Regions from separate parts of the Mycobacterium sp. NTMscope_MAC_269 genome, predicted to be linked through region 1. Evidence: riboswitches for the same ligand, from Rfam matches in the RefSeq annotation. Region 1 holds a riboswitch; the other holds the start of a gene.
The links. Region 1 has a riboswitch for magnesium ahead of ACZ50Z_RS06150 (Rv1535 family protein). Riboswitches for the same ligand answer to the same signal wherever they lie in the genome.
Positions count from the first base shown of each region.

Region 2: another riboswitch for magnesium. It lies ahead of ACZ50Z_RS21700 (hypothetical protein); the one in region 1 lies ahead of ACZ50Z_RS06150 (Rv1535 family protein).

Region 1 covers NZ_OZ335668.1:1,265,181-1,270,845, forward strand. Annotated here, with positions in the region: gene ACZ50Z_RS06135 (non-ribosomal peptide synthetase) at 1-1,760, shown strand, start outside; gene ACZ50Z_RS06140 (carboxymuconolactone decarboxylase family protein) at 1,841-2,410, shown strand; gene ACZ50Z_RS06145 (NAD(P)H-dependent flavin oxidoreductase) at 2,486-3,610, shown strand; M-box (ykoK) riboswitch at 3,693-3,878, shown strand; gene ACZ50Z_RS06150 (Rv1535 family protein) at 4,166-4,411, shown strand; gene ileS (isoleucine--tRNA ligase) at 4,686-5,665, shown strand, end outside.
Region 2 covers NZ_OZ335668.1:4,575,365-4,581,029, forward strand. Annotated here, with positions in the region: gene ACZ50Z_RS21685 (hypothetical protein) at 1-357, opposite strand, end outside; gene ACZ50Z_RS21690 (NADP-dependent oxidoreductase) at 502-1,446, shown strand; gene ACZ50Z_RS21695 (NRAMP family divalent metal transporter) at 1,438-3,240, opposite strand; gene ACZ50Z_RS21700 (hypothetical protein) at 3,314-3,529, opposite strand; M-box (ykoK) riboswitch at 3,780-3,952, opposite strand; gene ACZ50Z_RS21705 (hypothetical protein) at 3,964-4,212, shown strand; gene ACZ50Z_RS21710 (O-methyltransferase) at 4,209-4,868, shown strand; gene ACZ50Z_RS21715 (acyltransferase family protein) at 4,874-5,665, opposite strand, start outside.

The DNA.
Region 1 (5,665 bases):
CACCCGAGCTGCGCACCCTGCTGGCCGAGCGCCTGCCCGCCTACATGGTGCCGGCCGCGGTGGTCGTGCTCGACGCGCTGCCGCTGACGCCCGGCGGCAAACTCGACGCCCGCGCCCTGCCCGCCCCCGACTACCAGGGCAGCGACGACTACCTCGCCCCGGCCACCGCGGTCGAGGAGATCCTGGCGTGGCTCTACGCGCAGGTGCTGGGACTCGAGCGGGTCGGGGTGCAGGAGTCGTTCTTCGACCTGGGCGGGGATTCCCTGTCCGCCATGCGCCTGGTCGCCGCGATCTACAACGCCCTCGATATCCACCTGCCCGTGCGCGCCGTCTTCGAGGCGCCGTCGGTGCGCAGCCTGAGCCAGCAGCTCAACCGCGATCCCGATGCGGCGGAAGGCCTTGCGGCCGACTTCGCCTCCGTGCACGGCCGCGACGCCACCGAGGTGTACGCCTGCGACCTCACGCTGGACAAGTTCATCGACGCGCCGACGCTGGCCGCCGCGCCCGCGCTGCCGGGCCCGAACGCCGAGGTGCGCACCGTCCTGCTGACCGGGGCCACCGGCTTTTTGGGCCGTTACCTGGTGCTGCAATGGCTCGAACGGCTGGAGCTGGCCGACGGGAAGCTGATCTGCCTGGTGCGGGCCACCTCCGACGAGGACGCGCGGCGCCGGCTCGAGAGGACCTTCGATGGCGGCGACCCCGCCCTGCAGCGGTATTTCGACGAACTCGCCACCGATCACCTCGAGGTCATCGCCGGCGACAAGGGCCAGGCCAACCTGGGCCTGGACGAGGCGACCTGGCAGCGGCTGGCCGACACCGTCGACCTGATCGTCGACTGCGCGGCCGTGGTCAACGGCGTGCTGCCCTACAGCGAACTGTTCGCCCCCAACGTCGCCGGCACCGCCGAGCTGATCCGGCTGGCGCTCACCACCAAACTCAAGCCCTACACGTATGTCTCGACCGCCAACGTCGGCGACCAGATCGAGCCGGCGGCGTTCACCGAGGACGCCGACGTCCGCGTCGCCGGCCCGATCCGCACGATCGACGGCAGCTACGGCAACGGCTACGGCAACAGCAAATGGGCCGGCGAGGTGCTGCTGCGCGAGGCCCACGACCTGTGCGCGCTGCCGGTCGGGGTGTTCCGCTGCGACATGATCCTGGCCGACACCACCTACGCGGGCCAGCTCAACCTGTCGGACATGTTCACCCGGTTGCTGTTCAGCGTCGTGGCCAGCGGCGTCGCGCCGCGCTCGTTTTACCAGCTCGACGCCCACGGCAACCGGCAGCGTGCGCACTTCGACGCCCTGCCGGTCGAGTTCGTCGCCGAGTCGATCACCACGCTGGGCGCCCAGGTGGGACGGGACGCTCCGACCGGATTCGAGACCGGCTTCGAGACCTATCACGTGATGAACCCGCACGACGACGGCGTCGGGCTCGACGAGTACGTCGACTGGGTGATCGAGGCCGGCTATCCGATCGAGCGGGTCGAGGACTTCGGGGAGTGGCTGCACCGGATGGAGACCGCGCTGCACGCCCTGCCCGAGCGGCAGCGTCACCAGTCGGTGCTGCAGCTGCTGCAGCTGCGCAACGCCCAACACGTGCCGCCGGCGGACCCGACGCGCGGCTGCCTGGGACCGACCGAGCGCTTCCGGGCCGCGGTGCAGGAGGCCAAAATCGGCCCCGACAACGACATCCCGCACATCAGCGCGGCGGTGATCATTAAATACGTGACCGACCTACAGCTGCTCGGCCTGCTCTGAAACACACAGTGCGATAGCGGATTTCGCCGCCTGCTGCCGAATTCGTCGTCGGCGTCCACCGTGCTGGCTACCATGACACGATGACGACAGCGCGCCTGCCCAAACTGCCACTGGACGAAGCCAGGGCCGCCGCCGACGAAGCGGCCGTCCCCAACTACATGGCCGAACTCAGCATCTTCCAGGTGCTGCTCAACCATCCGCCGCTGGCGCGCGCCATCAACGACCTGCTCGCCACCATGCTCTGGCACGGCGCCCTCGACGCGCGGTTGCGCGAGTTGGCGATCATGCGGATCGGCTGGCTCACCGCCTGCGACTACGAATGGACACAGCACTGGCGCGTCGCGTCCCGGCTCGGCGTCCCGGGCGAGGACCTGCTCGGCGTGCGAGATTGGCGCAACCACGCCGGGTTTGGGCCCACCGAGCGGGCCGTGCTGGCGGCCACCGACGACGTGGTGCGCGACGGCGCGGTCAGCGCCACGAGCTGGGCGGAATGCGAGCGCGAATTCGACGGCGACACAACGGTTCTCGTCGAGCTGGTCACGGTGATCGGCGCGTGGCGCATGGTTTCGTCCATCCTGCAGAGCCTCGAGGTGCCGCTGGAGGAGGGTGTGTCGAGCTGGCCGCCGGACGGCCACCGGCCCGGCTCCTAGCGGCAATCCGTCGGCATGAATTGCTCAGGGCCGTAAGCGATTGACTTATCAATCGAGAACTCTTAGCGTCGGGCAATGAGAACCAGGGTCGCCGAGATGCTCGGTGTCGAATTCCCGATTTGCGCCTTCAGTCATTGCCGCGACGTGGTGGCCGCGGTGACCAACGCGGGCGGATTCGGCATCCTGGGCGCCACCGCGCACAGCCCCGAGCGACTGCGCAACGAACTGACCTGGATCGAGGAGCAGACCGGCGGCAAGCCCTACGGGGTCGACCTGCTGCTGCCGCCCAAATACGTCGGCGCCGAGCAGGGCGGGATCGACGCCACCCAGGCCCGAACCCTGCTGCCCGACGAGCACCGCGCCTTCGTCGACGACCTGCTGGCCCGCTACGGCGTGACGGCGCCCGCCGGGGAACTCCGCCCGTCCGCGGGTGGCTTGAACATCTCGCCCAAGAGTTACCAGCCGCTGCTCGACGTGGCGTTCGCGCACAACATCCGGCTGATCGCCAGCGCGCTCGGCCCGCCCCCGGCGGACCTCGTCGAGCGCGCCCACGACGGCGACGTGCTGGTGGCCGCGCTGGCCGGCACCACCCGCCACGCGCAACGGCACGCCGCGGCCGGCGTCGACCTGATCGTCGCGCAGGGCACCGAGGCGGGCGGCCACACCGGCGACGTGGCGACCATGGTGCTGGTGCCCGAGGTGGTCGACGCCGTCGCACCGGTGCCCGTCCTCGCCGCCGGCGGGATCGCCCGCGGCCGCCAGATCGCGGCGGCGCTGGCGCTGGGTGCCGAGGGCGTGTGGTGCGGGTCGGTCTGGCTGACCACCGAGGAAGCCGAGACCGTGCCCGTCGTCAAGGAAAAATTCCTGGCCGCCACCTCCTCGGACACGGTGCGGTCGCGCTCGATGACCGGCAAGCCGGCGCGGATGCTGCGCACCGCCTGGACCGAGGAGTGGGACCGGCCCGAGAACCCGGACCCGCTGGGCATGCCGTTGCAGACCGCGCTGATCACCGAGCCGCAGGTGCGCATCAACTCCGCGGCCGCGCACGACGGCGCCAAGGCGCGTGAGCTGGCGACGTACTTCGTCGGGCAGGTGGTCGGCTCGCTGGATCGGGTCCGCCCCACGCGCGCGGTGGTGCTGGACATGGTCGACGAATTCATCGACACGATCGGCCGGCTCGACGGCCTGATCGAGAAGTGATCGCAGGCCGGTCGGCAACGAATCGCGGACACGCTGTCCAGGGATTTGACCGCGTCAGACCGCTCGTGCATTATCGGTCGGGTAAGCACCTCGTTAGGTGAGGCGTCTACACGAATACAGGCCACTGACCCCGAACGTCGAAAGACGCCCCGGGTCAGGACAGCTCCTCCCGGCTTAAGGGTTGAGCCCAGGTGGCTTCCGGCTCGGATAGTTTTCCGGACCAGGATCACGTCGTGTGGTGCCGAAGCTCTGACGAGAGGGGTGCGGATCTCCGGCGGTCGTCGGATTCTGCTCCTTTTGCTGCGCCTAGATCGCATGCGACCCCGCATGCGTCGTGACCGCGAGGAGGTGAGGGACACATGAGTTCTAGCGATAGTCCGGATCGAAGTCCGAACACTGTTTCGTCCCGATCCGTTCTCCGGCGCGACCTGCTCGGCTGAGTCGTCGCACACGCTAAGTGCTTATCCGCCAAGCGTTCTGAGATCGGAACCGACCCGGGACGGGACACGTCAGTCCTTTCTAGTCCCCGTTGGAATTCTCCTCTAGGAGGCGATCATGACCGCAGCTCTCTACGACGAAGTCGTCACCGTCGCGCCCGCCCGCACGCTCACGGTGGTGCGCGATGTCACCGAAATCCAGGTTCCCGCGCCCGAGACCCAAGAGCCGCGCCGCAGCGACTACCCGCTCTTCGGCGCGGGTGGCGACCCGCTGGTCAACGGCGCCTGCCGGTTGCTGAGCATCCCGCTGCGCCACGTGTACGCGGCGCTGTGGCGGGCCGGTGTGCTCGAGGTCCGCGCCTGACATTCCTACCGCGAGGCGGTAACCGCCGACGGGTGCACTCGGCGTTTGCGTCGGTAGTTACCGCCTCGCGGTAAGATTTACTGGCGTCGATCCGGCCATCACCGGGGAGCCTTCGGAAGAACAGCCGGCCGGCTCAGTAGAACCGAACGGGTAGGCCCGTCACAGCCTTCAATGAGCGGTCGCGCGCGAGCGCGGCAAGCGGGGTGGTACCGCGGCGCTCGCGCAGCCCGCGCGTCGTCGTCCCCAGGCCTGAGACTGGCACAGGAGACGACGTTTGACCGAGCACACTTACCCGAAGCTGGCCAGCGGGGCGCCCGACTTCCCGGCGCTCGAGGTCGAGGTGCTGGACTACTGGGCCGGCGACGACACCTTCCGCGCCAGCATCGCCCGCCGCGACGGCTCGCCGGAATACGTGTTCTACGACGGTCCGCCGTTCGCCAACGGCCTGCCCCACTACGGGCACCTGCTCACCGGCTACGTCAAGGACATCGTCCCGCGCTACCGCACCATGCGCGGCTATAAGGTGGAGCGCCGGTTCGGCTGGGACACCCATGGGCTGCCGGCCGAACTCGAGGTCGAGCGCCAGCTCGGCATCACCGACAAGTCGCAGATCGACGACATGGGCATCGCCGCCTTCAACGACGCCTGCCGCGCCTCGGTGCTGCGTTACACCGACGAATGGCAGGCCTACGTCACCCGCCAGGCGCGCTGGGTCGATTTCGACAACGACTACAAGACCCTCGACCTGCCCTACATGGAGTCGGTGATCTGGGCGTTCAAACAGCTCTGGGACAAAGGGCTGGCCTACGAGGGCTACCGGGTGTTGCCCTATTGCTGGCGCGACGAAACCCCGTTGTCCAACCACGAATTGCGGATGGACGACGATGTCTACCAGAGCCGCCAGGACCCCGCGCTGACGGTGGGTTTCAAGGTGGTGGGCGGCTCGCTCGACGGGGCTCATCTACTGATCTGGACGACGACGCCCTGGACGCTGCCGTCCAACCTTGCCGTCGCCGTCAACCCCGACGTGACCTACGTCGAGGTGCGCTCCGGGGATCGGCGTTTCGTGCTGGCCGAACCGCGGCTGGCGGCCTACGCCCGCGAATTGGGTGAGCAACCCGAAGTTGTGGGCACCCATCGCGGGGCCGACCTGCTCGGCACCCGCTACCTGCCGCCGTTCCCGTATTTTCTGGACGCCCCCAACGCATTTCAGGTCCTGCCGGGCGAGTTCGTCACCACCGAGGACGGCACCGG
Region 2 (5,665 bases), 3.3 Mb from region 1:
GGCCGCGGCCGCCGACGGATCGGTGCTCACCACGATGGTGTCCCACAGGCGCCGGCTGCTGTCGGCGTTGGCGAACAGCTGAGCGACCCCCGGTGCGTTGTTGGGATTGAGCATCGGCGACTGGGGTGCCGTGAGATCCCCGCCCACGTCGCTGGACTTGATCAGCAAGTAGCCGTAATCGGTCGGTTGCCCCGGCGGCGGCCCGGTGACCGCGCTCGATCCGGTCGGCGAAGCGGGCGGGCTCGACTCCGTCGCGGAGGGCGGCGCAGGATTGTCCGTGCCGCCGCAGCCCGCGCCCACGACGCCGACCGCGACGATCGCGCCCACGCGCAGCAATGCCCGGCCCGCGCTGCGCATCCCCGGAACCCCCACGCCAATCCCTTCCACACGTCATCCGTGTTCGAGTTGCTACGAACATATGCCCAACGGGCCGCCGGTGGATAGCTCTTCGCGTGCCTATGCTGGCGTGGGTGGGGGCATCGTCGCGGTAAGGAGATCGCCATGACCGCTGCAGCGGCGCGCGCCGTACGGTTCGACCGATACGGGGGGCGTGAGGTGTTGTACGTCGCGGACATCGATATGCCCGCGCCCGGCCCGGGCGAGGTGGTCGTCGAGGTTCGCGCGGCCGGGATCAACCCCGGCGAGGCCGGCATCCGGGTCGGGGCGATGCACGAGATGTTCCCGGCCACCTTTCCCTCCGGTGAGGGCAGCGACCTCGCCGGCGTCGTGACGGCGGTGGCGCCCGGGGTCACCGAGTTCGCGGTCGGCGACGAGGTTTTGGGATTCAGCCTGCGCCGGTCCAGCCACGCGACCCATGCCGCCGTGCCGGTGGGCCAATTGATCCACAAACCCGCCCAACTCGGTTGGGAGGCAGCGGGTTCGCTCTACGTGGCCGGTGTGACGGCGTATGCCGCCGTGCGTGCGGTGGCTCCCCGACCGGGTGACACGGTCGCCGTGTCGGCCGCCGCGGGCGGGGTGGGCAGCCTGGTCGTGCAACTTCTGGTGCACAGCGGGGCGCGCGTCCTCGGCATCGCGGGCCCCGGCAACGCCGACTGGCTGCGCGCGCATGGCGTCGTCCCGATCGCCTACGGTGATGGGCTCGCCGAGCGGCTACGTGACGCGGCACCGGATGGAATCGACGCGTTCGTCGACCTGTTCGGCCCCGACTACGTCCAGCTCGCGGTGGACCTCGGCGTGGCGCCGAAGCGGATCGACACCATCATCGCCTTCCAGAAGGCCGCCGAGGTGGGCGCCAAGACCGAAGGCAGCATGGACGCCTCGACACCCGAGGTGCTCGCCGAAATGGCCGGCCTGATCGTCTCCGGCGCCATCGACTTCGACATCGCCGCAACCTATCCGCTGGACCGGGTCGCCGACGCTTTCGCCGAACTCGAACAACGGCACACCCACGGGAAAATCGTTCTGCTGCCTACCAACTCACAATGAAATGACCGGTCCGGCGACACCGGCCTGCACGATCTTGATGATGACGAACGCGACTGCCACCACCAGGTAGCCCCGCAGGGTGAACAACCCCGCCCGGCGCATCGGCGACATTGCCGGCCGGTCGAGCACGGCCAGGTTCGGGGTTTGCCAGGCGGCCCGGTCCTGGCGGCGCACGGCCCGCCGCTCGGCGCGGGTGAGCGAAGCGGCGTCGTCCAGTTCGTCGACCTGCTCCGGGTCCAGCCCCCCTCCGAGCGTGCGCACGATCGCTTCGGCGTCGGCCAGGTTGCGGTGTCGCCGCCCGACGATGATCATCACCGCGCCGCCGGCGATGCCGATCGCGGCGCCGCCGGCGAGCCCGGCCTCGATGGTGGCCGTAGACAGGTCCGGGAAGAAGGTCGTCGCCGTCAACGCCAGGGACAACAGCACCAGACACCACACGATGGTCCACGCAACGATGTTCTGCCGCACCGTGTTCACCCACGGTCCGAGCACCGCGCGGTCGTTGCACAGCAACACCAGAAAGACGGTCGCCGAGGGAAGCAACACGCCGGCGAGCGCCTGCACGCCTTGGGTCACCAGGCCCAGGACGTGGTCGGGGCTGAAGGAGACCGCCGCGGATACCGCGAGCAGCACCGCGTAGCCGCCGTAGAACACCGGCGCCTCGCTGATCTTCCAATGCAACGAGTGCCGCCTGCCCATGGCGTCACCGACGGCATAGGTCGTCGCCAGGCCGACGGCGTTGGCGCCGATCAGCGACGCGTCCAGCAGGATGATCGCGAACAGCGCCCCTACCGTGCCGCCCAGATGCCGGGTCAACCCCCCGGCGACCGCGCCCGCGTCGGTGAAGTGCCCGGCATCGGCGGTGCCCGCCATCCCGAACGCCGTCACCGCCATCAGCGCCGTCGCACCGACCATGACGACGACGATCCCGATCACCAAATCGGCTCGCCCGTAAGGGATCCAGCGCGCGGTGATGCGCTTGTCCACTACGTTGGATTGCTGGAAGAACAGCTGCCACGGCGCGACCGTCGTCCCCACGATCGCCACCACCAGCAGCAGCACGGTCGAGTTCAGCCCGCCGGGGAACTGCGGGATCAGCCCTGCCGCAGTCGCTTTCGGGGCCGGATGCACCAGCAGCACCATCGGGATGATCAGGACGTTCACCGCGATCAGCAGGAACATCAACCGCTCCCAGCGCCGAAACGAGCCCCCGGCCACGACGGCGAACAGCAGCACCGCGGCCGCCGGGACGGCGACGATCTTCGGGCAGCCCAAGAAGCCGAGAGCCAGTGACACACCGATGAATTCGGTGACGATCGTCAACGCGTTCAAGACCAACAGGTCACCGACGCTGAAGGCGCCCCAGAACTTGCCGAACCGTTCGAAGATCAAGCGGGCGTGGCCCACCCGGGCGACCGCGCCCAGCCGCAACACCATTTCCTGGTTCACGTACAGCACCGGAATCATCAGCACCAGCGTCCATAGCAGGCCCATCCCGTAGTCCTGGCCGGCCTGGGCGTAGGTCGCGACGCCACCGGCGTCGTTGTCGCCGACCATCACGATCAGGCCGGGACCGGTGATGACCGCCAGCGTCTTGAGCCGCCGCCAGCGGCCGCTCGCCGTGCCGCCGGTGCCGTCGCGCGCGATGCGACCGAACGCGCCGACGATGTCGCCGACGTGCGCGGTGTCGAGCACCGTCGGCGTCTGCGTGTCGGCGCGCGGGTTCTCCGGCGCGGCGGCCGTGCGGCCGAAACCCGGGCCGCGGCGGCCGCCGCCGGTGTGGATCGACGTCATCTGATCCTCGCTATACGAATCGTTCTCACCTCGCGGTGAGGGCATGCGGGATGCACTCGATGCGCGGAACGGATCACCAATGGTTGTCGGCGCGGTCCGAAGCGTGTCCGCCCAGCGAGGCGGTGACCACCGCGATCGGCATCCGCGAGACGTACAGGTTGGCCCGCTCCTGTGGGGTCAGGTTGGCCCGCAGGTGCAACTTGTCGGCCAGCAGCCGGCCGGCGCGCAGCATCGAGCGCCCGCGACCGCTCGGAACGGCGGAAAAACGGTGCGTAACAACAAAAGCCATGATCTTCTCCTGCCAGGGGTCCGATCGGCGTCGACACCGTCTGTGGAACGTGTCAGCCGCGCAGGACCAGTCGCAAGGTCAGGCGGCGGAAGGAATGCCGGAGCCGGATCGGGACAAAACGAATTTCGGATACGGACTATCGCCGGGACTCATCTCGCCCTCACCTCCTCACGGCCGGGACACACGCGGGTGTCGTCACATTCACCTGAACGGGAGGAGGCAGAAGTGACCGACGGCACCAACGCCGCCGGTCGCACCCCTCTCGTCGGAGCTTCGGCACTGCACGGCGTATCCGGAACATTCCAGAAGCCACTTGGGCTCAACCCTTGGGTCCGGGAAGAGCTGTCCTGACCCGGGGCGTCTCTCGACGTTCGGGGTCAGTGGCCTATATCCATGCAGACGCCTCACCTACCGAGGTGCTTGCGGAGTCCATAGTGGCACCGCGGCCCGGGCTCGTCAAACTCATTTGCGCTGAGCGTGGCGCCGTCGCCGGGCCCGGTTCGATCGCCCGACTCCTCACTCGCGCCGTCCCGGCGCTCACCGTCGCCGGGCCCGGTTCGATCGCCCGACTCCTCACTCGCGCCGTCCCGGCGCTCACCGTCGCCGGGCCCGGTTCGATCGCCCGACTCCTCACTCGCGCCGTCCCGGCGCTCACCGTCGCCGGGCTAGGCTCGGCGAGATGACCACAACGCTGCAGGATCCCCGGGTCGCTTCGACGCTCGACCGCATGTACGCCGAGTCGACGAACCAGATGTCGCTGTTGCGCGAGCGGCGTGGCACGTTCGATCAGCCGATGACCGCCCGGGAGCGCGCCGAGGCGATGAGCGAGTTCTACATCCCCGTGACGCCCGAAGCCGGCCGGCTGCTGTATTCACTGGTGCGCGCCACCCGCCCGGCCACCGTCGTCGAATTCGGGATGTCCTTCGGCATTTCCGCCGTTCACCTGGCGGCGGCGGTGCGTGACAACGGCAGCGGCCGGGTGGTGACCACCGAGCTCAGCGAGACCAAGATCGCGGCGGCGACGAAGACGTTCGCCGAGACGGGCCTGGACGATGTGATCACGATTCTCGAGGGCGACGCCCTGACCACGCTGGAAAGCGTGGACGGAGCAGTCGATTTCCTGCTGCTCGACGGTTGGAAGGATCTGTACCTGCCCGTAATCGAGTTGCTGGAGCCCCGGCTTTCCACGGGTGCGTTGGTCATCGCCGACAACGCCAGCTCAGCCGACATGGCGCCGTATCTCGACCGCGTACGCGACCAGGCCAACGGCTACGTCAGCTTCAACTTTCAAGTCCGCGACAGCGACAGCATGGAAATCAGCTGCCGCACGGGCAATTAGAAGAATTACCGCAGCGATTCCTCGAGCCACGGCGTCAGCCACTTCACCCCTTCCGGGGTCAGGTGCACGCCGTCGCTGCGCACCTTGATGCCGTCGACCTTGGCGGTATAGACACCGTCGGGGCACAGCTTCTTGTTCAGGTCGAGGATCGCGACATTTGGATGGTGGCTGACAGTCTTGCGCAACATGGTGTTCCAGAGGTTGACGCGGTCCGGCTGGTCCTCGGGATAGAGCCGGCCGTCCGGCTTTTCACCGCCGCGGCTGTAGGGCACGGTCGCCACCACCACCCGCACGCCGGTGGAACCGGCGATGGTCAGCGCCCGCTCGAGCTCGCCGTTGAGGTAGGCGTCGAAGGTCGGGTCGCCGATGTGGGTCCACTGGCCCTCGTTGACGCGGTCCACGGTTTCCCAGCGGCCGATGATCAGCAGCGCGACATCCGGCTGGTCCTGGCTGACCTGCCTCGCCCAGCGGATCGGCCAGCCGTCGCATTCGGAGCGCTGCTCGAGGGTCTGACCCACATACCGGTACGGGGTGCCGCGCACCAGGCTGCATCCGATGACGGTGTGGTCGAGGAACGCGAATCCCGGTGTCGGCGGCAGGTAGTGCATCCACGTCCACCCGATCGAATCACCGAACACCGAGACGGTGAACGGCCGATTAGGATCGCGCGGCCGGCTTTCGCCAGGCGGCGACGGTGAGACCGCGGCGACCGCCGAGACGCCGGGCGGCAAGCCCGCCTCACGCAGCCCGGGGCCGGTTCCGACCGGAACCACCAACAGCGTCACCGCCGCGGCGCT